4 regions of the Streptomyces hazeniae genome follow, and region 4 is predicted to be linked to each of the others. Evidence: riboswitches for the same ligand, from Rfam matches in the RefSeq annotation. Region 4 holds a riboswitch; each other region holds the start of a gene.
What was found. A riboswitch is a leader RNA that binds a small molecule or an ion and turns the genes downstream of it on or off. The one in region 4 is predicted to bind cobalamin.
Positions count from the first base shown of each region.

Region 1: linked by a shared signal. The riboswitch ahead of metE (5-methyltetrahydropteroyltriglutamate--homocysteine S-methyltransferase) and the one ahead of RM572_RS04730 (ribonucleoside-diphosphate reductase subunit alpha) in region 4 are both predicted to bind cobalamin.
Region 2: linked by a shared signal. The riboswitch ahead of RM572_RS24795 ((2Fe-2S) ferredoxin domain-containing protein) and the one ahead of RM572_RS04730 (ribonucleoside-diphosphate reductase subunit alpha) in region 4 are both predicted to bind cobalamin.
Region 3: linked by a shared signal. The riboswitch ahead of RM572_RS05355 (acyl-CoA thioesterase) and the one ahead of RM572_RS04730 (ribonucleoside-diphosphate reductase subunit alpha) in region 4 are both predicted to bind cobalamin.

Region 1 is NZ_JAVREQ010000003.1:18,288-25,867, forward strand. Features, by position in the region: gene RM572_RS05300 (AbgT family transporter) at 1-815, opposite strand, end outside; gene RM572_RS05305 (M20 family metallo-hydrolase) at 892-2,190, opposite strand; gene RM572_RS05310 (IclR family transcriptional regulator) at 2,202-2,987, opposite strand; gene RM572_RS05315 (dihydroorotase) at 2,987-4,387, opposite strand; cobalamin riboswitch at 4,672-4,813, shown strand; gene metE (5-methyltetrahydropteroyltriglutamate--homocysteine S-methyltransferase) at 4,994-7,312, shown strand; gene qcrB (cytochrome bc1 complex cytochrome b subunit) at 7,382-7,580, opposite strand, start outside.
Region 2 is NZ_JAVREQ010000029.1:6,484-14,063, forward strand. Features, by position in the region: gene RM572_RS24775 (helix-turn-helix transcriptional regulator) at 1-305, shown strand, start outside; gene RM572_RS24780 (putative glycoside hydrolase) at 289-1,914, opposite strand; gene RM572_RS24785 (polysaccharide deacetylase family protein) at 2,062-3,129, shown strand; gene RM572_RS24790 (hypothetical protein) at 3,132-3,506, shown strand; cobalamin riboswitch at 3,467-3,589, shown strand; gene RM572_RS24795 ((2Fe-2S) ferredoxin domain-containing protein) at 3,649-4,050, shown strand; gene RM572_RS24800 (hypothetical protein) at 4,175-4,516, shown strand; gene RM572_RS24805 (hypothetical protein) at 4,522-5,859, shown strand; gene truA (tRNA pseudouridine(38-40) synthase TruA) at 5,959-6,816, opposite strand; gene RM572_RS24815 (AurF N-oxygenase family protein) at 6,966-7,580, shown strand, end outside.
Region 3 is NZ_JAVREQ010000003.1:29,243-36,822, reverse strand. Features, by position in the region: gene RM572_RS05370 (ABC transporter ATP-binding protein) at 1-753, opposite strand, end outside; gene RM572_RS05365 (CbiQ family ECF transporter T component) at 750-1,916, opposite strand; gene RM572_RS05360 (hypothetical protein) at 1,923-2,933, opposite strand; gene RM572_RS05355 (acyl-CoA thioesterase) at 3,260-3,718, opposite strand; cobalamin riboswitch at 3,858-4,073, opposite strand; gene RM572_RS05350 (ABC transporter ATP-binding protein) at 4,150-5,010, shown strand; gene RM572_RS05345 (iron-siderophore ABC transporter substrate-binding protein) at 5,007-5,984, shown strand; gene RM572_RS05340 (iron ABC transporter permease) at 5,989-7,580, shown strand, end outside.
Region 4 is NZ_JAVREQ010000002.1:215,209-222,788, forward strand. Features, by position in the region: gene RM572_RS04730 (ribonucleoside-diphosphate reductase subunit alpha) at 1-1,453, opposite strand, end outside; cobalamin riboswitch at 1,572-1,721, opposite strand; gene RM572_RS04735 (GNAT family N-acetyltransferase) at 1,787-2,302, opposite strand; gene mctP (monocarboxylate uptake permease MctP) at 2,365-3,966, opposite strand; gene RM572_RS04745 (DUF3311 domain-containing protein) at 3,963-4,241, opposite strand; gene RM572_RS04750 (GntR family transcriptional regulator) at 4,433-5,200, opposite strand; gene RM572_RS04755 (extracellular solute-binding protein) at 5,387-6,664, shown strand; gene RM572_RS04760 (carbohydrate ABC transporter permease) at 6,770-7,580, shown strand, end outside.

The DNA of each region.
Region 1 (7,580 bases), on a different contig from region 4:
TTGCGCAGGCCGCGGCGCTGCTCGGGAGTCACCTGGGACCGTTCCAGGGCTGCGGCGTCGTCGTCCTCCTCGTCCTCGGCCCGGTAGGTGCCCAGACGGGGTTCCACGATCTTCTCGGTGACGAACACGCCGATGAGGGTGAGGACCACGACCGAGGCGACCATGAAGTACCAGTTCGCGACCGGGGACACCTCGGCCCCGGAGTCCACGATGCCGGCGGCCTCGGTGGAGATCCCGGACAGCAGAACGTCGGTGCCGGCGACGAAGAAGTTCGCCGAGAATCCGGCGCCGGCCGCGGTGAAACCGGCGGCGAGCCCCGCCAGCGGATGCCGGCCCACCGCGCGGAAGACGAGCGCCGCCAGCGGCGGGATGACGATGAAGGCCGCGTCGGACGCGAGGTTTCCGCAGATGCCGGTGAGGACGACGGCGGCCGTCACCAGGCGGGGCGGCGCTGCCAGGATCACCCGTTTGACGGCCGACTCGATCAGTCCGACCTGCTGGGCGAGGCCGATACCGAGCATCATGACCACCACCAGGCCCAGCGGCGGGAACTGCACGAAGTTGTCGAGCGCCGACGTCAGCATGTAGACGAGGCCGTCACCCGTGAGGAGGCTGCGGACGGGCTCGGTCTCGCCGCTCTCCGGGTTCTCCACGGTGACGTCGAACAGGCTCGTCACACCGGAGGCGACGATGACGAGGAGGGCGAGATGGACGAACAGGATGAACGGGTGGGGGAGTTTGTTGCCGACCCGTTCGATGCCGCCCAGCATTCTGCTGGAGACATCGTTGGCGCGACTTCTCAAGGTGAGCGGCATGGGAACCTTCACTTTCGGATGAGCGGACCCTCGGGGGACGGTGTTTCCGGGAGACACCGGGTCCGCTGAGCGGGGGTCAGAGGACGGTGCCGTCCTCTCCGGGTGCCGCGTCGCGGCGTCGTGCGCGGTCGACTTCGACGAGGCCCTGGGCCAGGGCACGGGCTCCCGTCGCCACCTGTTCGAGGTCGGTCCACTCCTCGGGGCAGTGGCTGCGGCCGCCGTGGGAGGGGACGAACAGCATGCCCATGGGCGCCAGCCGCGCCATGTGTGCGGCGTCGTGCCCGGCGCCGGAGAACATCGTGCGAGGCGGCAGGCCCAGGCGCGTGTTTCCCCGCTCGAGGAGTTCCCGTATCCGGGTGTCGGCGGCGACCGGGTCGGAGGTGGAGAGGCTGTGGAGGTCCGCCTGCACGCCGCGTCGCTCCGCGGCGGCCCGTGCCGCCGCGTCAAGCCCCCGGCCGCAGTCGTCCAGCCACTCCCGTTCCCCGGACCGGAACTCGACCCACAGGCGGGCGCGCCCCGGGACGACGTTCGGCGCGCCGGGCTCGATCTCGATCCGCCCGGTGGTGGCGACGCCGTCGCCCTCCTCGGCAGCGAGCCGCTCCGCGGCCAGAACGGTCTCCGCCGCCGCGCAGGAGGCGTCGTAGCGGTAGTTCATCGGGGTGGCGCCCGCGTGGTCGGGCCGCCCGGTGAACTCGACCCGGTAGCGGTCGATGCCCGCGATGGCGCTCACCACGGCCACCGGCAGCCCTTCGTGTTCCAGCACCGGTCCCTGCTCGATGTGCAGTTCGAGGAAGGCGGCGACGTCGTCACCGGACCACCGGGCTTCCGGCAGGTCGTCGGGCGAACCGCCCACCCGGGCGAGGGCGTCGCGCAGCGTCTCCCCCGCACCGTCGTCCAGGTCCAGGTGCTCGCGTGTCACCTCGCCGACCAGGGCACGGCTTCCCACGCAGCTGAGACCGAACTGGTTGGGCTCCTCGTTGAAGAAGTCGACGACCCGCAGCTCGTGTTCCAGCGCGATGCCCGCGTCGGCGAGGGTCCGTACGGCTTCGAGGGCCCCGAGCACACCGATGATGCCGTCGAAACGTCCGCCGCCCTCGACGGTGTCGGTGTGCGAGCCGGTGACGAGTGCGGGGGCGTCGGTCCGCGCGCCGGGGAGGGTGCCGATGAGGTTGTCGACCGCGTCCCGGCGTACCGTCAGGCCCGCCGCCTTCATGCGGGAGGCCATCCAGTCGCGGGAGGCCGCGTAGAACGGGGAGAACGCGCCGCGCGTCCACCCCGGCCGTTCGGGGTCGTGGAACTCCGCGAGGCGTTCGAAGTCGGCGCGCAGCCGCTCCACCGAGCAGGCGGGGACTGCGGGGACCGGTCCGTGGGACATGAAGGGGCCTTTCAGGTGGTGCTGTACGGAGGGGCGGGGAGCGTCCGGGCCGAGTCCTCGATCCGGGACGCGAGGGCGCGGGCGGCGGCGGTGAGGGCCCGGACCTCGGTGTGCGCGCGGTTCCCGTCGAAGCGGTGCTCCGGCCCGGCGATGCTCAGGGCGCAGGCCAGCCGTCCCCGCGGCAGGACGGGTACGCCGATGGCCACGGCATGCGGGTCGACCTCGCCGCGGCTGACGACGTAGCCCTGCTCGCGGATCCGGGCCAGCTGCGTGCGCAGCGTGGCCTTGGCCGGCGTACCGGGGGTGAACCGTTCCAGGCGCCCGCCGAGCACGCGGTCGATCACGTCCTGCGGCGCGAAGGCGAGCAGGGCCTTCGCGGAGGCTCCGGCGTGGAGTGGCCGCAGTGTCCCGGGCGCGAAGGACAGGCGCATGGAGTGCGGGGAGTCGAGGCTCTCCACGACCAGCGCCGAGAGGCCGGCGGGCACCGTGAGCAGCACGGTCTCGGAGGTCTCGGACACCAGGTCGCGCAGGAATGGGAGGGCCAGGGAGCGGAGGGTCTGGCCGGTGCCCGGGCCGTCCTGGAGACGGGACAGCCGCGGGCCGACGCGGTACGTTCCGTGGCCGTCGGCCTCCAGGAATCCGTCGTCGACGAGCCTGCGGACGAACCGGTAGACGGAGCTGGTGGAGAGCCCGGTGCGCGCGGCCACCTCGTCGGCGCGTTGCGGCCCGCCGTCGACGACGGCGGCGAGGACGTTCAGCCCTCTCGCGAACGAGGAGGAACGCGGTGCGCCGGGCATCAGCCGTCCTCTTCCGGTGGCGCGGGGAAGGGCGCCGGGGCGAGGAAGCGTCCACGTCCCGCCGCGGAGCGCACGGAGTCGCCGTCCCAGATCACCTCGCCGCGGGAGACGGTGCACCGCACCCTGCCGCGGATCCGCATGCCGTCGAAGGGACTCCAGCCCGCGTGCGACCGCAGCCGGGAGCCGTCCACCGTCCACTCCGCGTCCGGGTCGAGGATCACCAGGTCGCCGTCCAGCCCGGGCCGCAGGTCGCCCTTGCGGTCCCCGAGGCCGAAAGCGTGTGCCGCCCGGGTGGAGAGGCAGCGCACCAGCTCACGGGGCGTCATCCGGCGCTCGTGCAGGGCCGCGCCGGCCACCAGCGGCAACAGCGTCTCCACGCCCGGCCCGCCGGAGGCGTTGTCGAGGACGTGGTCGCGCTGCTTGAGGGCGAGCGGCCACGGGGCGTGGTCCGAGGCCACCATGTCGAGCGCGCCGCTGCGGAGCCGGTGCCAGAGCCCGTCGGTCTCCGCCGGGGTGCGCAGCGGCGGGTTGTACTTCAGCCGGGCGCCGCCGCGGACCATGTCCTGCTCGGTCAGGGTCAGATAGTGCGGGCAGACCTCGGTGGTGACCGAGGTGCCCGTGCGTCGGTGCCACTGCACCAGGTCGACGGCGTGCGGTGTGCTGACGTGGCAGAAGTGCAGGTGCACGCCGGAGGCACGGGCGAACTCGAGCACGGCCGCCACGGCGGCCGTCTCGGCGACCGGCGGCCGGGAGAGGCCGTGCTGCAGCGGCCCCGAGGCGCCGGACGCCCGCAGCCGCGCCAGGTTCCGCTGCACGATCTCGTCGTTCTCGGCGTGGACGCAGACCCGGAGCCCGGTCCGGGCGATCTCGGCGAACGCGTCGAGCATCTCCCCGTCCGGAGTCCGGGGGAAGCGCCGGGGATCGGTCTGGAAGGTGGACAGCTTGAAGCAGGCCGCGCCCTCGGCCGCGAGCTTCGGGATCTCGGCGATGCCCTGCCCGCCGGGCTCGACGGTCGCGTACATCCCGACGTCGACGTGCGCCTCGCGCAGCACCGCCGCCCGCTTGTCGCGGAAGGCGTCCACCGACCAGACCGGCCCGGCCTCGTCGAACGGCATCTCCAGCAGCGTCGTGACGCCGCCCGCGGCCGCGGAGCGGGTCGCGGCCTCGATGCCCTCCCCCGCGTGGCTGAGGCAGTGCACGTGCGGGTCGACGACGCCCGGCAGGACGTACGCCCCGCCCGCGTCGACGCGCTCGGCGGCGGGCGCGTCGCTCGGCGTCCCGCGCACGGCCAGGACGCGTCCGTCGCGCACCCGGACCTCGCCGCGGGGGAACTCCCGCTGGGAGGTCACCACGTGGCCGGTCACGGAGAGGTCGGCGTCGAGGTCTTCCGGGTCGAACATGCGCCAGACCCTGCAACAGGTGTCACGGACCGACAACCGTCTTCCCACCCTTTGGGAATCCGCAGGTCGTGGCGTAGCCGAGGGGTCACGAGGGGTCCCGGGCCCGACGCGGACGGCGGCGGGGCGCGCCGTCGTGCGCTCGGCCGGCACGGGTCCTGCCCGTCGGCGCGTGTCCCACGTCACCCTCCACATCGTGGACGTGATCGGCGGCCGGCGCGGTGGGCGCGTAGGCTCGGCAGAAGCAGCTGGTTCGCCCCCGTCCGCCAGGCGGGACGCGTCGCAAGAGGGAACCCGGTGGGAATCCGGGACTGCCCCGCAGCGGTGAGCGGGAACGACCGCCGTCACACGCACTGGGCCCGGCAACGGGCCCGGGAAGCGACGGCCTGTAGGTGTCCTGACGGGACGTGCCCGCGAGTCCGAAGACCTGCCACTGCCCGTGCGCGGCCGAACCGCGCACGGACATCCCGGTGACCTCGAGGGCGGGTCGGCGTACACACCAGGCGGACGACCGCGCCGTGCCGCGCGGGGTCGTCTCCGTCCGGTCCGTCACCTTCGCACCCTCGTCCCCTCCGGGACTTACAGGGACGTCTCGCGAAGGAGAACTCCGTGACATCGAAGTCCGCAGCCGCGGCAGCACGGGCCACCGTGTACGGCTACCCGCGCCAGGGTCCGAACCGTGAACTCAAGAAGGCCGTCGAAGGCTACTGGAAGGGCCGCGTCACCGCGGACGCCCTCCGTGGCACGGCCGCCGAACTGCGCGCCGCCAACTGGCGGCAGCTGGCCGCAGCCGGCATCCAGGAGGTGCCGACGGGAGACTTCTCCCTCTACGACCACGTGCTGGACACCAGCGTCATGGTCGGCGCCGTCCCCGAGCGGCACCGTGAGGCCGTCGCCGCCGGCGCCCTCGACGGCTACTTCGCCATGGCGCGCGGCACGCAGGACGTCGCGCCGCTGGAGATGACCAAGTGGTTCGACACCAACTACCACTACCTGGTCCCCGAGCTGGGCCCGGACACCGCCTTCGCCGCGGGCTCCGGCAAGCAGGTCGCCGAGCTGAAGGAAGCGCTGGCCCTGGGCCTGAGCGCACGTCCGGTCCTCGTCGGCCCCGTGACCTACCTGCTGCTGGCCAAGCCGGCCCCCGGCGTCGCCGCGGACTTCGACCCGCTGACCCTCCTCGACCGGCTGCTGCCCGTGTACGCGGAGGTCCTGGCCGACCTGCGGGCGGCCGGTGCCGCGTGGGTGCAGCTCGACGAGCCCGCGCTCGTCCAGGACCGCACCCCGGCCGAGCTGAACGCGGCCGCACGCGCCTACCGTGAGCTCGGCGGCCTCGCGGACCGTCCCCAGCTGCTCGTCGCGAGCTACTTCGACCGTCTCGGCGAGGCCCTGCCGGTGCTCGCGAAGGCGCCCGTGGAGGGCCTGGCGCTGGACTTCACCGGCGCCGGCGCCGGCAACCTCGACGCGCTCGCCGAAGTGGGCGGGCTCCCCGGCAAGCGGCTGGTCGCCGGTGTCGTGGACGGCCGCAACATCTGGGTGAACGACCTGGGGAAGTCGCTGACCACCCTCGGGACCCTGCTCGGCTTCGCGGACCGGGTCGACGTCGCCCCCTCCTGCTCCCTGCTGCACGTGCCGCTGGACACGGCTCCGGAACGGGACATCGACCCGCAGATCCTGCGCTGGCTGGCCTTCGCGCGGCAGAAGACCGCGGAGGTCGTCACGCTCGCCAGGGGCCTGGCCGACGGCACCGACACGATCGCCACGGAACTCGCGGCGAACCGCGCCGACCTGGCCTCCCGCGCCGGCTCGGCGCTCACCCGCGATCCGGCCGTCCGGGTCCGCACCGCGGCCGTCACCGAGGCCGACTCCCGCCGCTCGCACGCGTATCCCGACCGCGCGGCGGCCCAGCGCACCCGGCTCGGCCTGCCGCTGCTGCCCGTCACCACCATCGGGTCCTTCCCGCAGACCGGCGCGCTGCGCGCCGCCCGCGCCGACCTGCGCGCCGGTCGCCTCGACACCGCCGGCTACGAGGACCGCGTCCGGGCCGAGATTCAGGAGGTCGTCACCTTCCAGGAGAAGGCGGGCCTGGACGTCCTGGTGCACGGCGAGGCCGAACGCAACGACATGGTGCAGTACTTCGCCGAACAGCTGACGGGCTACCTCGCCACGCAGCACGGCTGGGTGCAGTCCTACGGCACCCGCTACGTCCGGCCGCCGATCCTCGCCGGGGACATCTCCCGCCCCGCGCCGATGACGGTGCGCTGGACGGAGTACGCCCAGTCGCTCACCGGCCGTCCCGTCAAGGGCATGCTCACCGGCCCCGTCACCATGCTCGCCTGGTCGTTCGTCCGCGACGACCAGCCGCGCGCCGACACCGCCCGGCAGGTGGCCCTCGCACTGCGCGACGAGGTGCGCGACCTGGAGGCCTCCGGCAGCGCCGTCATCCAGGTCGACGAGCCCGCGCTGCGGGAGACCCTGCCGCTGCGCACCGGCGACCGGGAGGCGTACCTGGCGTGGGCCACGGAGGCGTTCCGGCTCACCACGAGCGGCGTGCGGCCGGACACCCAGATCCACACGCACATGTGCTACGCGGAGTTCGGCGACATCGTCCAGGCCATCGACGACCTCGACGCCGACGTCATCAGCCTGGAGGCCGCCCGCTCCCACATGCAGGTCGCCCGTGAACTGGCCTCGCACGGCTACCCGCGCGAGGCGGGACCGGGGGTCTACGACATCCACTCGCCCCGCGTCCCCTCCGCCGAGGAGGCCGCCTCGCTGCTGCGCAAGGGCCTCGAGGCGATCCCGGCCGAACGGCTGTGGGTCAACCCGGACTGCGGCCTGAAGACCCGCGGCTGGCCGGAGACCCGGGCCTCCCTGGAGAGCCTCGTGTCCGCCGCTCGCACGGTCCGCGGGGAGCTGTCCTCGTCCTGACCGGTCCGCACGGCTCCGGGGCCGGGCGGCGTGCCGGGACTCGGCACGCCGCCCGGTGCGGCGACGGGGTCAGGTGTCCTGGTCCGTGGGGCGGTCGGACGGCCCGGCGGCCGCGCGTTCGATCTCCTTGCGGCGGCCCTCGGTGACGGGGGGCTCGGCCTGTCCGCCGTGGAACCAGCGGCTCAGCGCCGCGCGGGCCCGGACCCGGCGCGGCGGACGGCCGGGGGCGGTGTGCAGGGTTCCGGGGGTCAGCGGGGCCGTGCCGGAC
Region 2 (7,580 bases), on a different contig from region 4:
GGCGCAGCCTCGACCGGCTCGGGGCGGGTACGTCTCCCGCCCGGCAGGGCACCGGGGCCCACGAGGACCGTGACCCGGCGCCGCGCCGCGTGCTGACGGACAACGAGGCCCGCATCGCGGCCCTGGTCGGCGAGGGGGCGACCAACCAGGAGGTGGCGGCGCGGATGTTCCTGAGCGTCAAGACCATCGAGGCGTCGCTGACCCGCATCTACCGCAAGCTCGGCATCCGGTCCCGCACCCAGCTCGGCACGTGGCTGCGCTCGGGTGCGGGACGTGCGGACGCCGGCGTCACCTCCTCGGAGTGAGCCCCCCTGCGTGGTAGCGGGCTCCGGCGTTCCAGAGGATGAAGGAGTCCATCCCGTTGTCGCGGGCCGCCTTCACCTGCGCCGCCACCTCGTCGTCGCCGTAGGCGACGCCGAGCGAGAAGTCCTGGAGCCACGGCACGATCACGGCACCGCTGCCCTTCGCCTGCTTCTCGAAGTCCGCCAGCGACCGCTTCACGATCTTGTACGGGTCGGCGTTGGGGTTCGACACGCCGTACTCGCCGGCCGCCCAGTGCGAGGGGTAGACCATGGGCGCGATGTAGTCGGAGTGCTCGGCCATGGCCGGGATGTCCTGCGCGATCTCCGTCGGGCGGGTGGCCGCCACCCCGAAGACGCAGGCGCCGAGGAACGCGCCCTCGGGGCGCACCCGTTCACGGGTCTCGGCCATGAAGGAGGCGATCCTCTCCGTCGGCTTCCGGTCGCCGAGCCCAGGGAAGGTGAAACTGCTCATCCGGCCGTCGGGGCGGCGCACGTAGTCGTACAGGATGTCGTCGAAGCCGAGTTCGGCGGCCTCCACGGCGAGGTCCATGTTGTACTCGCGGACCTCCTCGTTCGCGAAGTTGGTGAACGACAGCTTCCCGTAGTGCCCGCCGCCCCCGTACGGGGCGCCGTTCGCGTCCTGCACCACGCGCTCGCGGGCACCGGACTTCCAGGACGCCCTGGCCAGGATCGGGTCGCGGAAGGCGACGATGCGGCCCACCACGCGCACGTCCCGCTCGTGGAGTTCGCGGAGGGCCTTCTTCGCGTCGTAGTAGCCCTTGGCGGCTCCGATCTTCCGCGCCAGCGGGACCTGCGAGTCGTAGCCGATCTCGCCGTCCTCGTCCTTGATGTCGAGCTGGACGGCGTTGATCCGCCCCTCCTCGGCCATCTTCAGGATGGGATCGCGCAGGGCCTTCGACGTCCAGCCGATGGCCGTGATGTGCACGGCCCGGGTGTCGGGGTAGGGCACGAGAACCGTGGCGTTCTCGGCCGTCTCGTTGCCGCCCTCGTCGACCGCACGGACCTCGACCTCGGGGGCGGGTTCGGCCAGGCGGTGGGAGAACGCGCCGTCGTCGCCGACCTTCACCTCCGCCCCGCCGACGGTGACCGTCCGCGCGCCCTCGACGTGTCCGCGGATGGTCGCGGGCGCGCGCAGCGACTCGGCCTGCGCCTTCTCGATGGTCAGGCGCGGCGCGGTGGTGTCGACGGTGAAGGAGCGCCGGGTGGTCTGCGTGAGGCCGAGGTTCCCGTCGGCGGCGACGGTCAGTTCGTGCGCGCCGTCGTCCAGCCCGGGCGTCTCGACGAGGAGGCGGTCGCCGTCCCGACGGGTCTTCGCGGGCTCGCCGTCGAGGGAGACGGTGAGGCCGTCCAGCGACGTGCCGCCCTGCGCGACCAGTTCCAGGCGGCCGTTCTTCGTCTCCGCGCCGTTCAGCACACCGCCGTTCTCCAGACCCGCCACGCGTATCTGGGGCGGGACGGACCGGAACGCGAAGGCGGCCAGGCCCGCGCAGCCGACCACCACCAGCATGACGGCGAGGATCGCGAGACGTCTGCGGCCGAGGACCTGGACGAAGCTCCTGCGCCTTCCCGCTCCGGGTGGACTGGTCTGCACGCGCGATCACCTGCCGTTCGAGGGGACATGTCTGACGTGACGTCAGCCTGAACAGGGCTGCCGCCTCGGACGATTCGACCGCTCGACTCCCGGCAACAATGCCACTGTCGTCTCTTCATACTTCCCTGGCGCGGCAGGAGGCCAATCATGGTTCGTCCACTCCGGCTCGGCGCGGCGGCAGCCGCGGCCGCGCTCCTGACCCTCGCGGGATGCGCCGGGAACACCGCACCGGACGAGCCGGAGGACCGGAAAGCGGAACGCGCGCCAGGTGCGGCGGACACGGCCGGCGGCGAACGGGACAGCCCGTCGCCGTCCCCCTCCGCGCCCGACCCGGCCGCCGTCGACGCCGACGAACTCGGCGCCGTACCGGTGCTGATGTACCACCAGATCGTCGACGATCCGCAGAGCGTCTACGACCGCACCCCCGAGGACTTCCGCGCCGAACTGGAACGCCTCGCCCGCGAGGACTACGTCCCGGTCACGGCCCGCGCACTGACCGGCGGCCGCATCGACATCCCCGCGGGCACCCACCCCGTCGTCCTCACCTTCGACGACTCCACCGTCAGCCAGCTCGCGCTCGACGCCTCCGGGAAGCCGAAGCCGGACACCGCCGTCGCCGTCCTCCACGACGTCGCGGCGAAGCACCCGGACTTCCGCCCGGTCGCGACCTTCTTCGTCAACGGCGACCCGTTCGCCGAACCCGGCGGGCAGCGCACGCTGGGCTGGCTGCACGACCACGGCTTCGAGATCGGCAACCACACCCTGCGGCACACCACCCTCGGCACGGTCTCCGGCTCCGAGGTCCAGCGCGCCGTCGCCCGCAACCAGAAGGCCATCACCGACGCCCTCCCGGACGACGTCACCGTGGACTCCCTCGCCCTGCCCAACGGCTCGATGCCCTCCGACGCCGGGCTCGCCGTCGAGGGCTCCTCCGGCGACACCGACTACCGGCACGCCGGGGTCTACCTGGTCGGCGCCAACCCCGCGCCGTCCCCCTTCTCCTCGGACTTCGACCCGGCGGCGATCCCCCGCATCCGCTCCCAGGGCCCGGACGGCCCCGACGCGAACTTCGCCTCCGCCTCCTGGCTCGACAAGCTCGCGGACGGCACCGTCGCCCGCTACACCTCCGACGGCGACCCGGACCGCGTCTCCTTCCCCGCCGACCGCGAGCCCTCCCTCGCCGCCCCCTTCGAGAACCGCGCCCAGCCGTACTGACCGTGCGGGCTTCCCCGCTCGACCACGAGACGGACACCGGCCCAAGACTGCGCACCTACGCCGCAGCGGGCGTCCCCGTGTACGTGCTCCTCAACCGCGAGGACGGGCACGCCTACGCGTACACGGAACCGGTCGTCACGGCGGGTGGCTCGACCCGCAGCCACTCCACGGCGGTCACCTCCGTCGAATTCGGCGGCAAGCTGAACCTCCCTGCCCCCTACCCGCCCCTGGACACGGGCTTCCTCGCTCCCCGACTGAACGCCCCGCTCCCACGGAGTGCCCCCGGCGCGCAGCCGGGGTGTGGAACGATGCCCGGCGACAAGGCGACGGCGGAACGAGGAAGCCGGTGCGAATCCGGCGCGGTCCCGCCACTGTGATCGGCGAGCGGATCCCGGACAGGCCACTGCCCCCGGCGGGGCGGGAAGGCCGGGACGAGCAGCGACCCGAGAGCCAGGAGACTCCCCGCGGTCGCCCCTCGACGAACCGGGGCGGACTTCCCCGGAGGGGAGCGTGGGCAGCATGCCCGGGAGGTCGTCCGAACAGGTGCCGTGCCGCGTCACGGTGTGCCGGGACTGCTGCTGCGGCAGCCACAAAATCACCGGCGTGGACCACGCCGAACAGCTCGCGCGGCTGCGGCAGGAGGCGCCCGTGCGGGTGTCCGAGTGCCTGGACGTGTGCGACCAGGCGAACGTGGTCGTGGTGCAGCCGTCGGCCGAGGGGCGCGCCGCGGGCGGACGTCCCGTCTGGCTGGCGCTGGTCAACAGCGCCGAGGCGACCGAGGACGTCGCCGCCTGGCTCCGGGCCGGCGGCCCGGGGGTCGCTCCCCCGCCCGCCGTTCTCGACCTGCACACCTTCACCCCACCGCGCCGTGCCACGGAACCCGGGTCGGCGGCGGCCCCGCTGCCCGGCGACGCACGCTGAGGTGAGGATCCGGCGGAGACGTATGCGGTGACAACGGGCCGTAGGTGATCTTTCCGCGCGTCCCTCGCTCGGCCGCTGCCTACACTGGTCGGCGCGCCACGCAGGGTACGGAACGGGGAGACGCATGACGACGCACGGGGGCGGATTCTCGGCGAGCGCCGCATCCATCGACGGCAGTTCACACCTGCTCCTCGAGGTCGCGGGACTCCTCCACGCCGGACGGATGGACGGCGAGAACGCCACGATGTGCCGGGTGCCGCGGTCGCATCCCGAGGTGGCGGAGTCCGTGCACCGGTTCGCGACGTTCGCCCGCGACCAGTACGCCGACGCCGTCCTGCTGCTGGCCGCCCTCGCGACGAAGCTCGAGGCGACGGGCCACGCCTACGCCCGCGCGGACGAGGACTCCCAGCGGGCCCTGGACGGCATCCTGCAGTCCGGGCGGCTCGTCGACCCCGAGGACAGGTGACCGCGATGGCCCACCGAGCCGACGTCGCGTTCCTCGCCGACGCCAACCCGGCGCTCATCGAGCGCAACGCCGACGAGTTCGCGCGGCTGCACCGGCTCGCCGACTCGACGGACGACGCCTTCCTCAAGGCCGGCCGCGTCGACTGGGTCAGCACGTCGCAGCAGCACTACGTGAAGCGCCTGGACGAGGCGAAGCAGCTCGTGGACGGCCTGTCGGCCGGTTTCCGCAAGGCCTGGCAGGCGCTGGCCGACTACGCCGAGGCCGTGACGACGGCGCAACGCCACTTCGACGACGGCGAGTTCTCCGAACGGAAGCTGGCCGAGGTCGTCGCACGGGAGTCGACCCTGCTCACGCGTCTGACCGGTGCGCAGAGCCCGATGCGGGAGTGGGAGGATCTGCGCGACTCCTCCGGCCTGCTGGACCGGATCGGTGAGATCGGCGTCGACGTCGACGCGATCCGGGAGGACGCCGAACGCCACTACCGGCAGGCGAACGACGCCTACGAGGACGCGCAGCGCGTCGAGTCGGAGGCGCGGAGCCGCTGCCTCGCCGAGCTGCGGACGGCGTACGCCTCGCTCCCCGAGTTCCGCGGCGGCTCCGGCGACTCCGCGGAGATCCTGGGCAGTCTCGGCCTTCTCCGGGAGGAGACGCGGCAGGCCGCGGACGACCCCCACGCGCAGCTTCCCGGCACCGGCGTCAAGACCGACGCGATCCCGTCCCTCAGCGACGCGCGCGTCGTGAACGAGAAGCTGGAGCGCATCCGGTCACTGGCGGCGGAACACCCCGACGCGAAGGGCATCAGCTACCTCCTGCCCTCGGACTCGGAGGAGACCCTCCGGGCCTACGTCGACGCCAACAGCGCGCTGATCAGGGCCGCCGCCCACCACTCCGGGCTGCCGCCCGAGATGGTCGCGGGCATCGCGTGGCAGGAGGTCGGGGGCGCGCCGGCGGTGGTGGACGACGTGGCCGACGAGGTGCGGCAGCTCGTGCCCGGCACCGGGGAGGCCGACCAGACGTCGATGGGGCCGCTCGCCGTGCAGGTCCGGCGCGGCGCCGAGGTCCTCGGCTACGACCCGCACCACCTCACCGACGACCAGCGGGCGCGGGTCGAGGACGCGATCAAGGACCCGGCGCAGAACGTCTTCATCGCCTCCGAGTACCTGGCGCAGATGAAGGCGGAGAGCGGCTTCGCGGACGTGCCGGCCGAGCAGATGACACGTGCGCAGATGCAGGAGCTCGCCGCGCGGTACAACGGCGGGCCGTACTGGCGGAGCGACGACGCCCAGGCCTACGCGCGCCGCTTCGACGCCCGGCTGGACGAGGCGACGGCGCCGCTCCGCTGACCGGCGCCGGGGGCTCGGCAGCCGCCGGGACGGTCCCGTCAGGCCGTACGGCCGACGGACCGGCGGTGGATCTCGTGGAGTTCGTCGGCACACCTCCGGTCAGCAGCAGCCGGAGGCTCCCGGCAGCGTGCGCTTGTTGCGGGAGGCGGCGTTGCGAGCCGCGAGGTCGGCGTCCGCGGGGTAGCCGACCTCCTCGAGGGTGAGGCCGTGCGGGCGGACGACGTGGACGGCGGAGTCGCGGACGCCCGCCGCGAGGACCTTGCCGGGCCACTCGGAGGGCCGGTGACCGTCGCCGACGAACAGCATCGCGCCGACCAGCGACCGGACCATGTTGTGGCAGAACGCGTCCGCCAGGACGGTCGCTTCCAGGACGCCGTCGGGCTGCCGGACCCAGTGCAGCCGCCGGAGGGTGCGGATGGTGGTGGCGCCCTCGCGCTTCTTGCAGTAGGCGGCGAAGTCGTGTTCGCCGAGCAGCGCGTCGGCGGCGGCGTTCATCGCGTCGAGGTCCAGGGGCCAGTTGTGCCAGAGCACGTGGCCGCGGCGCAGCGGGTCGACGCCCCCGGGATGGTCGCAGACGCGGTACGCGTAGCGCCGCCAGATGGCGGAGAAGCGCGCGTCGAAGTGGGGCGGCGCCTCGGCGACCCGGTGCACGCGGACGTCCATGGGCAGCCGTCCGGCGAGGCGGCGCAGCAGTTGGCCGCCCTGCTCGGCCCACAGGTCCGCGGGAAGGTCGACGTGGGCGACCTGGCCGCGGGCGTGGACGCCCGCGTCGGTGCGGCCGGCGACGGTGAGCGGCGGTGCGGCGTCCAGGCGCAGCACGACACGCAGCGCGTCCTCGATCTCCTGCTGGACGGTGCGCTGCCCGCCCTTCTGGCGGGCCCAGCCGGAGAAGTCCTTGCCGTCGTAGCTCAGGTCGAGCCGTACCCGGACGAGGCCGGGCTCCACGTCGTCACTCACGCACCCGATCCTCTCACCACGCCCCGGCGCGCGTGACGGCCCTCCGCGCCCGTTCCTTACTCGGGGGTAGGCATCGTCGGGAGTTCTTGCTATACAGGTCGTCAACAAGCCAGGGCCGGATCACGACGACGCGCATCAGGGAGCCCAGCATGGCAGGCAGCACCGTTCGGCCGGAGAACGGAGCCGACGCACGGCCCCGCGAGGACCACCTCGCGCAGCGGCTGCTCGACTCCTCCGCCCGGCTCTCCTACGACCCGGCCACCGAGGTCGACTGGGAGACGCCCCTCGACGAGGACTTCCACGGCGCCAGCCCCGAGTGGAGCACGCTCTACGGGACGCCGTACTGGAACGAGCTGACCGAGGCGCAACGCAAGGAGCTGACCCGGCAGGAGGCCGCGTCGGTGGCCAGCACCGGCATATGGTTCGAGATGATCCTCCAGCAGATGGTGCTCCGGGACATCTACGCCAAGGACCCGACGGACGAGACGGTGCAGTGGGCGCTCACCGAGATCGCCGACGAGTGCCGCCACTCCCTCATGTTCGCCCGCGGCGCGAAGAAGCTGCGCGCTCCCGCCTACCGCCCGCACCGCGTCGCCGTCGAACTCGGCCGCGCCTTCAAGACCGTCGCCTTCGGCGAGGCCGCGTACGCCGCGATCCTCGTCGCCGAAGAGGTCCTCGACGTGATGCAGCGCGACTGGATGCGCGACGAACGGGTCGTGCCGTTCGTGCGCACCATCAACAACATCCACGTCGTCGAGGAGTCC
Region 3 (7,580 bases), on a different contig from region 4:
CAGCGGGTCCCAGCCCGCCAGCCGCCCGAGGCGGACCACCGGAGGGGCCACGTCGCAGTCCCGCATCAGGGCGGCCGGAGAGCCCTCCCGGACGCGCCCGTCGTCGCCGACGTGCACCAGCCGGTCGGCGTACTGCAGCACGCGTTCCATCCGGTGTTCGGCCACCAGCACCGTGGTCCCGAGGTCGTGCACCAGCCGGGTGACGGCGGCCAGCACCTCCTCCGCGGCGGTCGGGTCGAGTGCGGACGTCGGCTCGTCCAGCACCAGGACCCGCGGGTGTGCGGTGAGCACCGAGCCGATCGCGACGCGCTGCTGCTGCCCGCCCGACAGGGTGCGCAGCGCACGGTGCCGCAGGTCCGCGATGCCCAGCAGGTCGAGAGTCTCCTCCACCCGCTTCCGCATCACCTTCGGCTCGATGGCCAACTGCTCCATCGTGTAAGCCAGTTCCTCCTCCACGGTGTCGGTGACGAAACCGCTGAGGGGGTCCTGCCCCACCCGGCCGACCACGTGGGCGAGTTCCTGCGGGGGCAGCGTGTGGGTGGCCAGCCCGTCGACGGACACCTCGCCCTGCAGGTGGCCGCCGGTGAAGTGCGGCACCAGCCCGTTGACCGCGCCGAGCAGCGTCGACTTGCCCACACCGGTACGTCCCGCCACGAGGCACAACTCGCCCTCGTCCACGGTCAGCTCCACGTCCCGCAGCGCGGGACGCGCGCAGCCGTCGTAGGTGAAGGTGACCCGGTCGAAGCGGATCATGCGGCGGCTCCCTTCGTGAGGCCGGCGGGCGGACGCGGAGTCAGGAAGGCCGGCAGCACGCCGATCAGGACGGCTGCCGCCGGCAGCAGCGCCACCTGCGGCCAGGCGATCGGGTCCAGTGACGGTTGCAGCGTCGCCGCGTCCGTGCGGGAGGCGACGTACATCACCGCCGCCGAGGCGAGCCCCGACGCGGCGACGAGCAGTTCCGCGGCGCGCCACCGGTCCGGCCGGTACCGGCTCCGGCGCACCCGGCGCCCGCCGAGGAAGAAGCCCGTCACGGCCACACCGAGAGCGGCGACGAGCAGCGGAGCGCCCAGGTACGACGGGGAGCCGCCGCCCAACGCCCCGTACAGGCCGACGCAGACGCCCAGCAGGCCGACCAGCACCAGACCGCCGGTGAGCAGCCGGGCCCGCCCGTCCAGCCGTCCGGTGCGGCCGTAGCCGTGCGACGCCATCGCCGCCGCGAGCGTCAGCGACCGGTTCATCGCGTCCTCCAGGACGGGGATGATCAGGCCGCGCAGGGCACGCCGGCCGCGCCCCGCCCCACCGCGGAGGCGGCGCGCCCGGTGCACCCGCTGGACGCTCTCCACCAGCTGGGGGGCCACGGTCAGGGTCACCACGACGGACGTCCCGACCTCGTACAGGGCGCCCGGCAGGGCCTTGAGCATGCGCTTGGGGTTGGCGAGGGCGTTGGCGGCGCCCACGCACACCACCATCGCCGCCAGCCGCATCCCGTCGTAGAAGCCGCCGAGCAGCTCCTCCGCGGCGACCGGGCCGAGCAGGCGGATGCCGCGCGCCAGTTCGGGCAGCGGGATCTCGGGCAGCACGAACAGCACCACGTCGCCCTGGCCTCCGCCGAAGACGATCCGGAACACCACCCGCATCAGGACGATGAACGCGCCCAGCGCGAGGTAGAGGCGGAACGCGAGCGCCCAGGGGGCGTCGCTGCGCCGCTGCACGACGACCAGGCCCGCCACCGACAGCAGCAGCCCGAGCAGCACGGGGTTGCCGGTCCGGCTCGCGGCGGCCGCGAGGCCCAGCGCCCACAGCCACCAGCAGCCCGGGTGCAGCGTCCGGGGCAGCGCGCCCGCCGCCCGGCGTACGGCGGGGGAGCCGGACGGCGGTGCGAGGGCGGTGGTTCTGCCTCCTGCGGAGTCCTTCACGTCCGGCTAGTCCCCGTGCCCGGTGCGACGGCGGCGCCAGGCGAGGACCGCGGCGCCGACGGCCAGGGCGGCGGCCGCCGCGGCGGTCAGCGCGGTCCCGGCGGACAGGGAGGAGCCGGACGCCGCCTGGTCGGGCCGGTCCTCGCCGCCGCTCCAGTCCGCGGCCTCGGTCGGGCTCGGAGCGGCCCCGGGAGCGGCCGACTCGTCGTCGGCGGAGGCGGTGGGGTCGGGGCTCTTCTTCCCGTCCCGCTTCTCGCCGTCGCGGTCCTTCCCGTCCGGCTTGCCGTCCTCGTCCCGGCCGCCTGGGCGGTCCGACGCCGGCCCGTCTCCGTTCCCCGGACGGTCGGCACCGGTGTCGCCGGACGACGCGCCGCCGCCCGGGCCCGTGCCGCCGGTCCCGCCGGAGGAGCCGCCCGAGGACGATCCGCCGCTCGACGACGACCCGCCGGACGAGGACCCACCGGACGACGAACCGCCGGAGCTCTGCCCGCCGTTGGACGCGGACGGCCGGCGCGGGGCGACGCGCGGCGCGGGCGCGGAGTCCATGTCGCGCCCCTTGGAGAAGGACCAGCCCTCGAAGCTGCCCTCCGGCGGATTGCGGTAGGTCGCCCCGTACTGGCTGTAGGTCCACGCGCCGCCGTTCGGCGCGTGCCAGTAGGACCAGTACGCCGAGGCCGGCGGGGTGTCGATGCAGGGTTCGGTCTCCGCCGTGGGCTTGCCCTCCAGCCGGCAGATGAACGACTCGCCCCAGCGGTTGGTGCCGGTCACCTGGATGCCCGCCGCCTTCAGCGCCGCGAGTCCGGTCTCCTGACTGCCCACGGCGCACCGGACGAGGGTCTGTCCGCCGAGTTCGCGGAAGTCGACGATCACGGTGACCCCGTTGCCGTCGGGGCAGAAGCCGGGACGGCCGCGGGAGGTGTCGACCGCGGCGGCCGTCTCCGGCGTGCCGAGGCCGGTCAGCACGCCGCAGGCCGCCACCAGGACGGCGGTGATCCACGGGCGTAGTACTCGGCTCATCGTCGGTGCCCCTCCCCCTGAGGTGGGCACCGGCCCCCGGCACGTACGCGCCCCCGACGCGCCGATCGTGCTTCAGGCGGCGTTCAGGGGCGGGGAAACCGAGGGGTCGGGCTCCACGCTGCAGACCATGACAGTGCAAAGCGGTGCACGTGCGCGCGGGCGGTCCGGCTCACGGCGGGCGGTGCCGCCGTTCACGGTTGCAGGTCAGCGCCGGATTCCCACCGGCTTCTCCGTCGCGTACGCGTTCAGTTGTCGTCCTTGCGGACAGTGGGCAAGTGTACGGACGCTCCGGGGCGTTGACCAGAACGCCCGCTGTGAGCCCGCACTCACTCGCCCCCGGCGGTGTCCGCCCCGGGCAGCGGCGGCACCGGGCGCGGCCGTCCGTCCGCGTCGACCGCGACGAACGTGAGCTGCGCGGTGGCCACTTCGGTGACCGGCCCGGGAGAGTTCCACCGCTCCGCGGTGACCCGGACCGCGATGTTCATCGAGGTCCGGCCGACGCCCTCCAGTCCGGCGTGCACGGTGAGCAGGTCGCCCGCGCGCACGGGGGCGAGGAACCGCATCCGGTCGACGGAGACCGTCACCGCCGGCGGCCCGCCGTGCCTGCCGGCGGCGGCCGCCGCCGCGTCGTCGATGAGTTTCATCACCACGCCGCCGTGGATGGTGCCGTAGAGGTTGGTGTCGTGCTCGCTCATGATGTGCGCGAGCGTGACGGCGGACCGGGACGCGCGGGATGCCGCGTGGTCCGCCGGGTCGGTGCGGAAGACGGTGGGCTGGTGCGCCACAGAACTCTCCTTCGCGAGTCGCTGTCCGGCCGGGACGAGGAGGGCGTCGGGAAGCGGCGCGGTCGCGGTCCGCGCGCGACGGCACGGCCGGAGTCCGGCACCGGCCTTCCCTCGAGGCCTCCGGGCACCGTGGGCGGGTGTCGCACACGGGCGACCGGCAGGTCTTCGGACTCGCGGGCGCGTCCCGTCAGGACACCTACAGGCCGTCGCTTCCCGGGCCCGTTCGCCGGACCCAGTGCGTGTGACGGCGGTCGTTCCCGCTCACCGCTGCGGGGCAGTCCCGGATTCCCACCGGGTTCCCTCTTGCGACGCCTCTCCTGGACAGGAGGGGCGAACCGGTTGCATGCTCAACATAACCGCGTCGATCCGGAAAGCGGAAACCCGCGGCCCCGGGAGCCACCGTCCGTTTAGGTGAGGCTAGCCTTATCTGCGTGAAAGCTGGTGAAGAGACCCCCGAGGCCCCGTCCGTCCGCGGTCACGCGCTGTCGGCCGCGGACGTGACCGTCGCCTACGACGCCGTCGACGTCGTGCACGACGCGTCGGTCGCTCTGCCCCTCGGCGAGGTGACCGTCCTGGTCGGCCCGAACGGCAGCGGGAAGTCGACGCTGCTGCGGACCCTCGCCCGCCTGCAGCGGCCCCGGCAGGGCACACTCGCCATCGACGCCGACACCGACGGCTTCGCCCTGAGTCCCCGCGAGTTCTCCCGGCAGGTGGCCCTGCTCACCCAGGGCCGCGCCGCGCCCAGCGGCCTGTCGGTACGGGACGTCGTGGAGTTCGGCCGCTACCCGTACCGGGGGCGCTGGGGCAGGGCCGACCCGCGCGGCCGGGCGGCCGTGGACCGGGCCCTCCGGCTGACCGGCGTCGAGGAACTCGCCGAACGCGGCGCCGAACACCTCTCCGGAGGACAGCTCCAGCGCGTCTGGCTCGCCGGCTGCCTCGCCCAGGAAACCGGCGTCCTCCTGCTCGACGAACCGACCACCTACCTCGACCTGCGCTACCAGGTCGAACTCCTCGACCTCATCCGCGACCTCGCGGACGTCCACGACATCGCCGTCGGCGTCGTCCTGCACGACCTCGACCAGGCCGCCGCGGTCGCCGACCGGATCGTGCTGCTCCACGAGGGACGGATCATCGCGGACGGACCCCCCGAGGACGTCCTGACCCCCGAACGCCTCACGGAGACCTACGGCATCCGCGTCGAGGTCACCGCCGACCCCCTGACCGGCCACCTGCGCACCCGTGCCGTCGGCCGCCACCACACCCGGAACGAAAGGCTCACCACACCCTCATGAGACGCCTCCTCCTCGCCGCGGCGGCGGCCACCGCCGCCCTCACCCTGACCGCCTGCGGCACCACCGAGCCCGCCGCCGACGACGCGCAGAAGTCCGGCGACTCCCTCGTCCTCACCGACGCCCAGGGCAAGAAGGTCACCCTCGACGGACCCGCCGAACGCGTCGTCGGCACCGAGTGGAACGTCGTCGAGCACCTCGTCTCCCTGGGTGTCGACCCGGTCGGCGTCGCCGACGTCGAGGGCTACAACACCTGGGACACCGTCGTCCCGCTGGAGAACGACCCCAAGGACATCGGTGTCCGCGGCGAGCCCAGCATGGACGGCATCGCCTCGCTCAAGCCCGACCTCATCGTCGCCACCACCGACCTCCAGCCGTCCGCGGTCAAGCAGCTGCGCGAGGTCGCGCCCGTCCTGACGGTGCGCTCCGCCGACGCCTCCGGCCAGATCGACCGGATGACCCGGAACCTCGACCTCATCGCCGAGGCCACCGGCACCACCGACAAGGCCGACACGCTCAAGGCCGACTTCGAGGCGAAGATCGCCGAGGGGAAGAAGGCGCTGGACGAGGCCGGACTCGGCGGTGCGTCCTTCGCCTTCGCCGACGGCTACGTGACCTCCAACCAGGTCTCCGTCCGGCCGTTCACCTCCCGCTCCCTCATCGGCGAGGTCAACGAGAAGGTCGGCCTGGAGAACGCCTGGAAGATGAAGGGCGACGAGGCCTACGGACTCGGGGCCACCGACGTCGAAGGGCTCACCAAGCTCGGCGACGACGTGCACTTCGCCCACATCGGCAGCGACGGCGACGAGGCCAGCACGCCCTTCACCGACGAACTCGCCGACAACGCCGTCTGGAAGTCCCTGCCGTTCGTGAAGGCCGGCAACGTGCACCGGCTGCCCGACGGCATCTGGATGTTCGGCGGCACCGAGTCGATGGAGGCGTACATCGACGCCCTCGTCGAGGCGCTGACGAAGTAGCAGCATGGCCGTCACCGCAACCCCTCCCGCCACCCGCACGCCCCCCGGCGCCCCGAAGACCCGGCGTACGGGCACGGCCGCGGTGACGGCCGCGCTGGTCCTGACCCTCGCCACCCTCGCGCTCGCCGACCTCACGCAGGGCACCGCCGCGGTCGGCCCGGCCGAAGTCTGGAAGGCGCTCACCGGCCGCGCCGAACCCGGCGACGCCTCCGTCGTCATCGCCTCCCGGCTGCCCCGGATGACCGCCGGCCTGCTCGTCGGCGCCGCCCTCGGCGCGGCGGGCGCCGCCCTCCAGGCGATCAGCCGCAACGTGCTCGCCTCACCCGACACCCTCGCCGTCAACGCGGGCTCCTACCTCGCGCTCGGCGTGGCCGCCGTCACCGGCCTCTCGCTGCCGCTGCTCGCCTCCTCCGGGGTCGCCTTCGCCGGCGGACTCCTGGCCGCCACCGTCGTCCTCGGCCTGTCCGGCCTCGGCGCCGGCACCGTGCGGCTCGTCCTCGCGGGCAGTGCCCTCACCCTCGGCCTCATCGCCCTCACCGAGGCGCTGCTCCTGCTCTTCCCCGAGCAGACCGCCGGCCTGTACGCGTGGAACCAGGGCAGCATCGCCCAGAACGGCTTCGACGGCGTGGTGCAGATGGCGCCGCTCGTCCTCGTCGGCCTCGCCGGGCTGCTGCTGCTCAGCCGCCGCATCGACGCCCTCTCCCTCGGCGACGACGCCGCGCGCGGGCTCGGCGTCCCCGTCCGTGCCACCCGCGTCACGACGGTGATCCTCGCGGTGCTGCTGGCCGCCGCCTCCGTCACGCTGGCCGGCGCCATCGGCTTCGTCGGCCTGTGCGCCCCCGCGCTGGTCCGCCTCCTCGGGAGCCGGTTCCGCTCGTTCAACCGGCCGTGGACGAGCATGCCGGTCGCCGGACTGGTCGGCGGCGTGCTGGTGCTCGGCTCGGACGTGGCGCTGCGCGCGGCGGTGCCGGGCGACCTCGCCGTCGCCGTCCCCACCGGCATCGTCACCAGCCTCCTCGGCGCCGCGTTCCTCGTCGTGATGGCGACGCGCGGCCGCGACACCGGCGGCTCCACCGAGGTCGACCGGCTCCGCATCCGCAGCCGCACCGTCTTCCTGGCCACCACGACCGCCGCGGTGGTGGTACTCGTCGGCGTGACGCTCGCCGCCGTCCTGCTCGGCGACACCAAGCTGCTGCTGGGCGACGTCGCCAACTGGCTGCAGTCCAACGCCGGCCGGACCCTCACCTTCGTCCTCGACACCCGCGTGCCGCGCGTCCTGGCGGCCCTCCTCGCGGGCGGCGCCCTCGCCCTGTCGGGCACCCTCGTCCAGGCCGTGACCCGCAACCCCCTCGCCGAGCCGGGCGTGCTGGGCGTCTCCGGCGGTGCCGCGCTGGGCGCGGTGACCCTGGTGACCACGCTGCCCATGGCCGGTTCGTGGAGCGTCGCCGGTGCGGCGTTCGCCGGGGCCGCGCTCACCGCCGCCGTCGTGTTCGGGCTCTCCGCCCGGGGCGGGTTCCAGCAGAACCGGCTCGTCCTCGTCGGCATGGGCTGCGCGATCGGCACCGCCGCCCTCGTCGCCCTGCTCATCGTCCTCAC
Region 4 (7,580 bases):
TGCGCACGGTGGCGTCCAGGCGCTCCCAGTCCATCCCGCCGTCGTCACCGAGGTGGGCGGCGACGTTGACCGAGCCGAGGTTGCACACGGCGGTCTCGTCGTCGTCGGTCACCTCCAGGATCTCGGTGCACAGGTTGGAGGAGTGGACGACGCGGCCCGGCTCGGCGGTCTGGTTGGCCGTGCGGTTGGCGGCGTCCTTGAAGGTCATCCAGCCGTTGCCGGTCTGCGCGAGGGTGCGCATCATCCGCGCGTACAGCTGCCGGGCCGGAACGGACTTCACGGCCTTCCCGTCCGCCTCGGCGCGGCGGTAGGCGGCGTCGAAGTCGTCGCCCCACAGGTCCACCAGCTCGGGCACCTCGGCGGGGGAGAACAGCGACCAGTCTGCGTCGGCCTCGACGCGGCGCATGAACTCGTCCGGGATCCAGTGCGCGAGGTTGAGGTTGTGGGTGCGGCGGGCCTCCTCGCCGGTGTTGTCCCGCAGCTCCAGGAACTCCTCCAGGTCGGCGTGCCAGGTCTCCAGGTAGACGCAGGCGGCGCCCTTGCGCCGGCCGCCCTGGTTCACCGCGGCGACCGAGGCGTCCAGCGTGCGCAGGAACGGGACGATGCCGTTGGAGTGACCGTTCGTGCCGCGGATGAGCGAGCCGCGGGCACGGACGCGGGACCAGGACAGGCCGATGCCGCCGGCGTGCTTGGAGAGCCGGGCGACCTGGTGGTAGCGCTCGTAGATCGAGTCCAGTTCGTCCAGCGGCGAGTCCAGCAGGTAGCACGACGACATCTGCGGGTGCCGGGTGCCGGAGTTGAAGAGCGTCGGGGAGGACGGCAGGTAGGACAGCGAGCTGGTCAGCCGGTACAGCTCGGCGACCTCGTCGACGGCCCGCGCGCTGTCGTCCGCCGCCAGCCCGCAGGCGACGCGCAGGAGGAAGTGCTGCGGGGTCTCCACCACCCGGCGGGTCGTGGGGTGGCGCAGGAGGTAGCGGGAGTGCACCGTGCGCAGCCCGAAGTAGCCGAACCGGTCGTCGCTGCCGTCCGCCACGGCGGCGTCGACCAGGGCGTCCAGGCGTGCGGCGTGCGCGGTGACGAACGCGGCGGTGGAGTCCGCGATCAGACCTTCGCGGTGGCCGACGGCGACCGAGGCGGAGAACGAGGTCGCGCCCTGACCGGCGGCCTCCTCGCGCACGGCGCGGGTCAGCAGCCGGGCCGCCAGGCGCCCGTACTCCGGTTCGTCGCCGATGAGTCCGGCCGCCGCTTCGACGGCCAGCGACCGCAGGTCCGCGTGGGTCGATCCGGGGTGCCGTCCGCGCCGTACGGCCGCGGCGATCCGGGCGGCGTCGGTCGCGGGCAGGTCGGCGGTCAGCTCCGTCAACAGCCGCTCCAGCAGGGCGCTGTCGGCGTCCGGCCCGGAACGCGCCGGGTACGGCGACGGGACGGCTGCGGCCTCGGGTGCGATGGTCACGGTGACGTGCTCTCCCTCGCTCGGCGGGGGCCGGTGGGGAGGCGTGGCGGGGCGCAGACGGCGACCCGTTGCGGGCAGGCGCCACCTCGCGTCCGCCGGCCCATCCCACGGGGCCCGGACGTGTACGACGCCGTCGGCAGGTGCTCGGACTCGCGGCGTTCCGGGGCCCGTTCGACGCGTGGAGGCAGGGCACGGCACGCCGCACACCGTTGCGGGACAGTCCCGGATTCGCACCGGGTTCCCCTGCGGCGACAGCGAGGACGAGCATACATGTTGGGGTGCTCCGCGCGAGCACCCCAACATCTTGTGTCGCTGGTAGGGTTGCCGTGCCCGTCAGTCCTCGGCGTCGGCGAGCTCCAACGCGAAGGTCCACAGTGGCAGACCGGGGATCGGCTCCCAGTCGCGGGCGGGGGTGCGCACGAACCGCAGCCGCCCGTACAGGCGGTGAGCGGTCGTCATCTTCGACTCGGTGGAGAGCACCACGCGTTCCCGGCCGAGTGCCCGCGCACGCGCCAGGCATTCGCGCACCAGCGCCTCGCCCACGCCGCGCCCCCGCCCCGTCCGGTGCACGGCCAGCATGCGGAACTCGGCCTCGCCGGGCCGGGCGATGTTCGCGTACTCCCCGCCGTCCCCGACGAAGGTCACGGTGCCCAGCAGATCGCCGGTGCCCGCGTCCACGGCGACCAGGACCTGCGCGTGCCCGGCGCGGTGCGGCACGTTCCGCAGCACCTCCAGGTACGGGTCCCGCGCGCCGTGGGTGAGCAGCCCGTCCTCCAGGTACGCGTCGGCCGTCAGGTCTCCGACCTCGCCGTACTCCGCCTCGTGCGCCGCCCTGATCGTCACGTCCATGCCCCCAGCATGCAGCACCCCACCGGCGGCCGCCGGTGGGGTGCTCGGGTGGGTTCCGGGGATCAGGGAGCGGCGGTGGGAGCCGGCAGCTCCTCCTTGACGCCCCGGTCTCCGGCGTCCGCGCGGTAGTCGGAGGGCGTGGTCTCGTCCCGCCCGTCCGGGACCTTGGCGGCCCGCAGGATCACCGTCAGGACGACCGTGACCACGGCGTTCAGCACGAAGGCGGTGAGGCCGATGTAACCGATCTCACCGATCATCGGGATCTCCGCCGTGCTGCCGCCGAAGTGATCCTGCTTCGGGCTGGACACGTTGTACGCCGCGATGGTGCCGTACACCATGCCGACCGCCCAGCCGGCGAGCAGCGCCCACCGGTGGAACCAGCGCGTGAACAGGCCGCCGACCAGGGACGGGAAGGTCTGCGCGATCCAGATGCCGCCCAGCAGCTGGAAGTTGAGCGCCGCCGTCTTGTCCAGGGTGAGGACGAAGACCAGGGCGCCGACCTTCACCAGGAGCGAGGTGACCTTGGAGACCTTGGTCTCCTGCTCCGGGGTGGCGTTCGGCTTGAGGAAGTCGCGGTAGACGTTCCGGGTGAACAGGTTCGCCGCGGCGATCGACATGATGGCCGCCGGGACCAGGGCGCCGATGCCGATGGCGGCAAACGCGACGCCCGCGAACCAGGCCGGGAACATGTTCTCGAACAGCTGCGGCACCACCAGCTGCGGGTTGTCCAGCGAGATTCCGGCCGCGATGCCCATGAAGCCGAGCAGTGCCAGCAGGCCCAGCATCAGCGAGTACAGGGGCAGGATGGTGGTGTTGCGGCGGATCACCTCGCGGCTGCGGCTGGACAGCGTCGCGGTGATCGCGTGCGGGTACATGAACAGCGCCAGCGCGGAGCCGAGTGCCAGCGTCGCGTACGCCCAGTGGCCCTCGGGCCCGGTGACCAGTGCTCCGCCGGTCTCGGAGAGCTTCTCGCCCGCGCTGGAGAAGATGTCGTCGAAGCCGCCGAGCTTGATCGGGATGTAGATGATCGCGACGGCGATCACGATGTAGATCAGCGAGTCCTTGACGAACGCGATCAGGGCCGGGGCCCGCAGTCCCGAGGAGTAGGTGTAGGCCGCGAGCACGCCGAAGGCGATGAGCAGCGGCAGGTCCTTGATGAACCAGTGCGTCGACGCGCCGCCGCCGATGCCCATCACGTCCAGCACCGCCTGGATGCCGACGAGCTGCAGCGCGATGTAGGGCATGGTGGCGAGGATGCCGGTCAGCGCCACGGCCAGGGACAGGCCGCGCGAGCCGAAGCGGCCCTTCACGAAGTCCGAGGTCGTCACGTAGCCGTGCCGGTGGGACACCGACCACAGACGCGGCAGGAAGAGGAAGATCAGCGGGTAGACGAGGATCGTGTACGGCACCGCGAAGAAGCCCACCGCGCCGGCCGAGTAGATCAGCGCGGGCACGGCCACGAAGGTGTACGCGGTGTAGAGGTCGCCGCCGAGCAGGAACCAGGTGATCCAGGTGCCGAAGCTCCGGCCGCCCAGGCCCCATTCGTCCAGGTTGTCGGCATGGGCCGCCTTCCGCCAGCGGGCGGCGAGGAAGCCCATGACCGTCACCAGCGCGAAGAAGAAGACGAAGACCACGAGCGCCACGACGTTGATGTCCTCGTTCATGCGCGCTCACCCCCCTCGGCGGCCGCGCGGGCGTCGCGGCGGGCGGCGTTGTCCCGCCGCACCAGCACGTAGGCGATCACCGTGAGCAGGGTGGCCAGGGGCACCCACAGCATCTGGTACCAGTAGAAGAACGGGATGCCGATGAAGGTGGGCTCCACCGAGTCGTAGCTGCCGACCCAGAGCATCGCGACGAACGGAATGAACAGGCAGACGGCGGCCAGCGCGCGCGCGGGGGTGACGGTGGGGATCGTCCCCGTGCTCGTGGGTGGTGGCATGGGTGGTGCTCCCGTCCAAGTACTGAAGTGATCTCCTGATCGGTGCGCAGGAATCTAGTCAGCGGGAGCGGCCCCCGTCACCCCCCTTCCGCATAACGGACCGGACAACCCGCAGGTCGTCCGGTACGCGTCGTGGCTGGTCGGAGGCGCGCGGTGATGGCTGTTCGTCCGGGGCGGGGGCGTGGTGAAGGTCAGCGGACGGGGCGGTGGAGGTTGGCGACGAACTTGTAGCGGTCGCCGCGGTAGACCGACCGCACCCACTCCACGGGCTCCCCGTCGGTGTCCTTGGAGTGCCGGGAGAGCATCAGCATCGGCAGCCCCACGTCGGTGGCGAGCAGGCCCGCCTCGCGGGGGGTGGCGAGCGAGGTCTCGATGGTCTCCTCGGCCTCCGCGAGGTGGACGTCGTAGACCTCTGCGAGCGCGGTGTAGAGCGAGGAGTACTTCACCAGGCTGCGCCGCAGGGCGGGGAAGCGCTTCTGCGACAGGTGGGTGGTCTCGATGGCCATCGGCTCGCCGCTGGCCAGCCGCAGGCGCTCGATGCGGAGCACCCGTCCGCCGGCCGGGATGTCCAGCAGTCCGGCGAGCCGGTCGTCGGCGGTGACGTAGCCGATGTCCAGCAGTTGCGAGGTGGGTTCGAGGCCCTGGGCACGCATGTCCTCGGTGTACGAGGTGAGTTGGAGGGCCTGCGAGACCTTGGGCTTGGCGACGAAGGTGCCCTTGCCCTGGATGCGCTCCAGCCGGCCTTCGACGACGAGTTCCTGGAGGGCCTGGCGCACGGTGGTGCGCGAGGTGTCGAACTCCCCGGCCAGCGTGCGCTCCGGGGGAACGGGCGTGCCGGGGGGCAGGGTCTCGGTCATCTCGAGCAGGTGGCGCTTGAGTCGGTAGTACTTCGGCACCCGCGCGGTGCGCGTGCTTCCGTTCCCGTTCCCGCCGTTTCCGTTCTTCGCGGCGTTCGTCACCGGCTCCTCCGTCTTCGTTGCGGTTCACATCGTGGCACGGGCCCGGCCCGGTGGGACGTACCAGGCCAGGTGTCGTTCCGGTAACGGAACGGTCGGCGGGTCCGCGGACCGTTGACACCCCTATAGGTCTAGGCCAAGCTGCGGGCACTGGTCTACACCATTGCGTACACCATCGAGGAGGACGGCGTGAGGCGCAAGCTCATAGCGGCGGTGGGGGCCGCTGCACTGGTGGCCGGCGCCACCGCCTGCGGCACCGAGGGCGGCAGCGCGGGGGACGGCGGCAAGAAGACCCTGACCGTGTGGGTCATGGACGGATCGGCGCCCGAGCCGTGGTCCAAGGAGCTGAACAAGGCGTTCGAGGCCGAACACAAGGGCGTCGAGGTCGAGATGAAGGTCCAGCAGTGGAACGGCATCCAGGAGCGGATCACCACCGCGCTCTCCGAGGACTCGCCGCCGGACGTGCTGGAACTGGGCAACACCCAGACCGCCGGATACGCGGTCACCGGCGGCCTCGCCGACCTCACCCCGATGAAGGGCGAACTGGGCTACGACCAGTGGAACGAGGGCATGCTGAGCTCCGCCGAACTCGACGGCAAGCTCTTCGCCGCTCCCTGGTACGCCGCCAACCGCGCGGTCATCTACGACAAGAGCGTCTACGAGGAGGCGGGCGTCAAGCCGCCGGAGACGCGTGAGGAGTGGCTCGCCGGCCTGGAGAAGATCGGCGAGAAGACCGACAAGCAGCCTCTCTACCTGCCCGGCCAGAGCTGGTACGTCTTCGCCGGTTTCCTCTGGGACGAGGGCGGCAACCTCGCCGTGGAGAAGGGCGGCGACACGTGGGAGGGCGCCCTCGCGAGCGACGAGGCGGCGGCCGCCATGGACTTCTACAAGGAGCTCCAGTCCCACTCCACCGCCCCCAAGGACGCGGACGAGGCCACCCCGCAGCAGTCCACCGACGTCGTGCCCAAGGGGGACGTGGCGTCCTGGATCGGGCTCGGCTGGGAGGCCGGCGGCGCCGTCGCCGCCATCGAGGAGGCGGGCGACGAGGCCGACTTCGGCTACTTCCCGATCCCCGGCAAGACCGCCGACCAGCCCGGTCACGTCTTCTTCGGCGGCTCCAACCTCTCCGTCTCCGAGCGGTCCCCCAACAAGGAACTCGCCCAGGAGTGGCTGCAGATGGCCACCTCCGAGGAGTGGATGACGAAGTACGCCGAGGCCACCGAGGGCGGCCTGCTGCCCAACAGCCCCGCCGCACAGGTCGACCCGGCCGAGGGCTCGTTCGCCGAGGCGATGGTCGCCTCCGCGGAGGTCGGCCGCATCACCCCGGTCACCCCGGGCTGGGCCAACGTCGAGACCGACCCCAACCCGATCAAGACGTACATGACCAAGGTGCTGGAGGGGACCGACCCGAAGCAGGCCGGCAAGGAGGCCGACGAGGTCATCACCGAGCGCATCAACGGCAGCTGACGTCGGCGCGTCCGCAGCGCACCCGTCCCCGGCGGCCGGCCTCCCCCGGCCGCCGGGGCACTCCACGGCCCTGATGCCCGCCCCCTCACCCCGAGGAATGAGGACATGACCCTGCACACCCAGGGAGCGACCCCCGGAACGCCGCAGGCGGCGCCCCGCGCCGAGGAGCCGCCGCCCGAGGTGCCCGAGCCCGCCCCGCCGGCCGCCGGGGCCGCGCCACGACGTCCGCGCCGCCCGCGGACCCATGCCTGGCTGCCGTACGCGCTCGTCGCACCGGCGGTGCTCTCCCTGCTGGTCTTCCTCGGCTATCCGCTGGTCCGCAACGTCCTGATCTCGCTGCAGCAGCTCGGCCGCATCGAGATGATCTCGCGCGAGACGGTGTGGACGGGGCTGAGCAACTACACCGAGCTGCTGGCCGACGACATGTTCTGGACCGTGGTGGTCCGCACGTTCGTGTTCATGGCCGTCAACGTGGTGCTGATCATGGTCCTCGGCACCCTGGTCGGGCTGCTGCTCAACCGGCTCGGCTCCCGGATGCGGCTGGTGCTCTCGCTCGCCCTGGTCATGGCCTGGGCGATGCCCATCGTCGCCTCCGCCACCGTCTTCCGCTGGCTCTTCGACACCCAGTTCGGCGTGATGAACTGGGTGATGCGGGGCCTCGGCTTCGCCGGCTACGAGCAGCACAACTGGTTCGACTCCGGCTTCTCCACCCTCGCCATCGTCACCCTGATGATCGTCTGGGCGTCCGTCCCGTTCGTCGCGCTCAACCTCTACGCCGGCCTCACCACCATCAGCGGCGAGCTGTACGAGGCCGCGCGGATGGACGGAGCCTCGAACTCCCGCATCTTCCGCTCCGTGGTGTTCCCGATCATGAAGCCGTTCTTCCTGATCACGACCTTCCTGGAGATCATCTGGG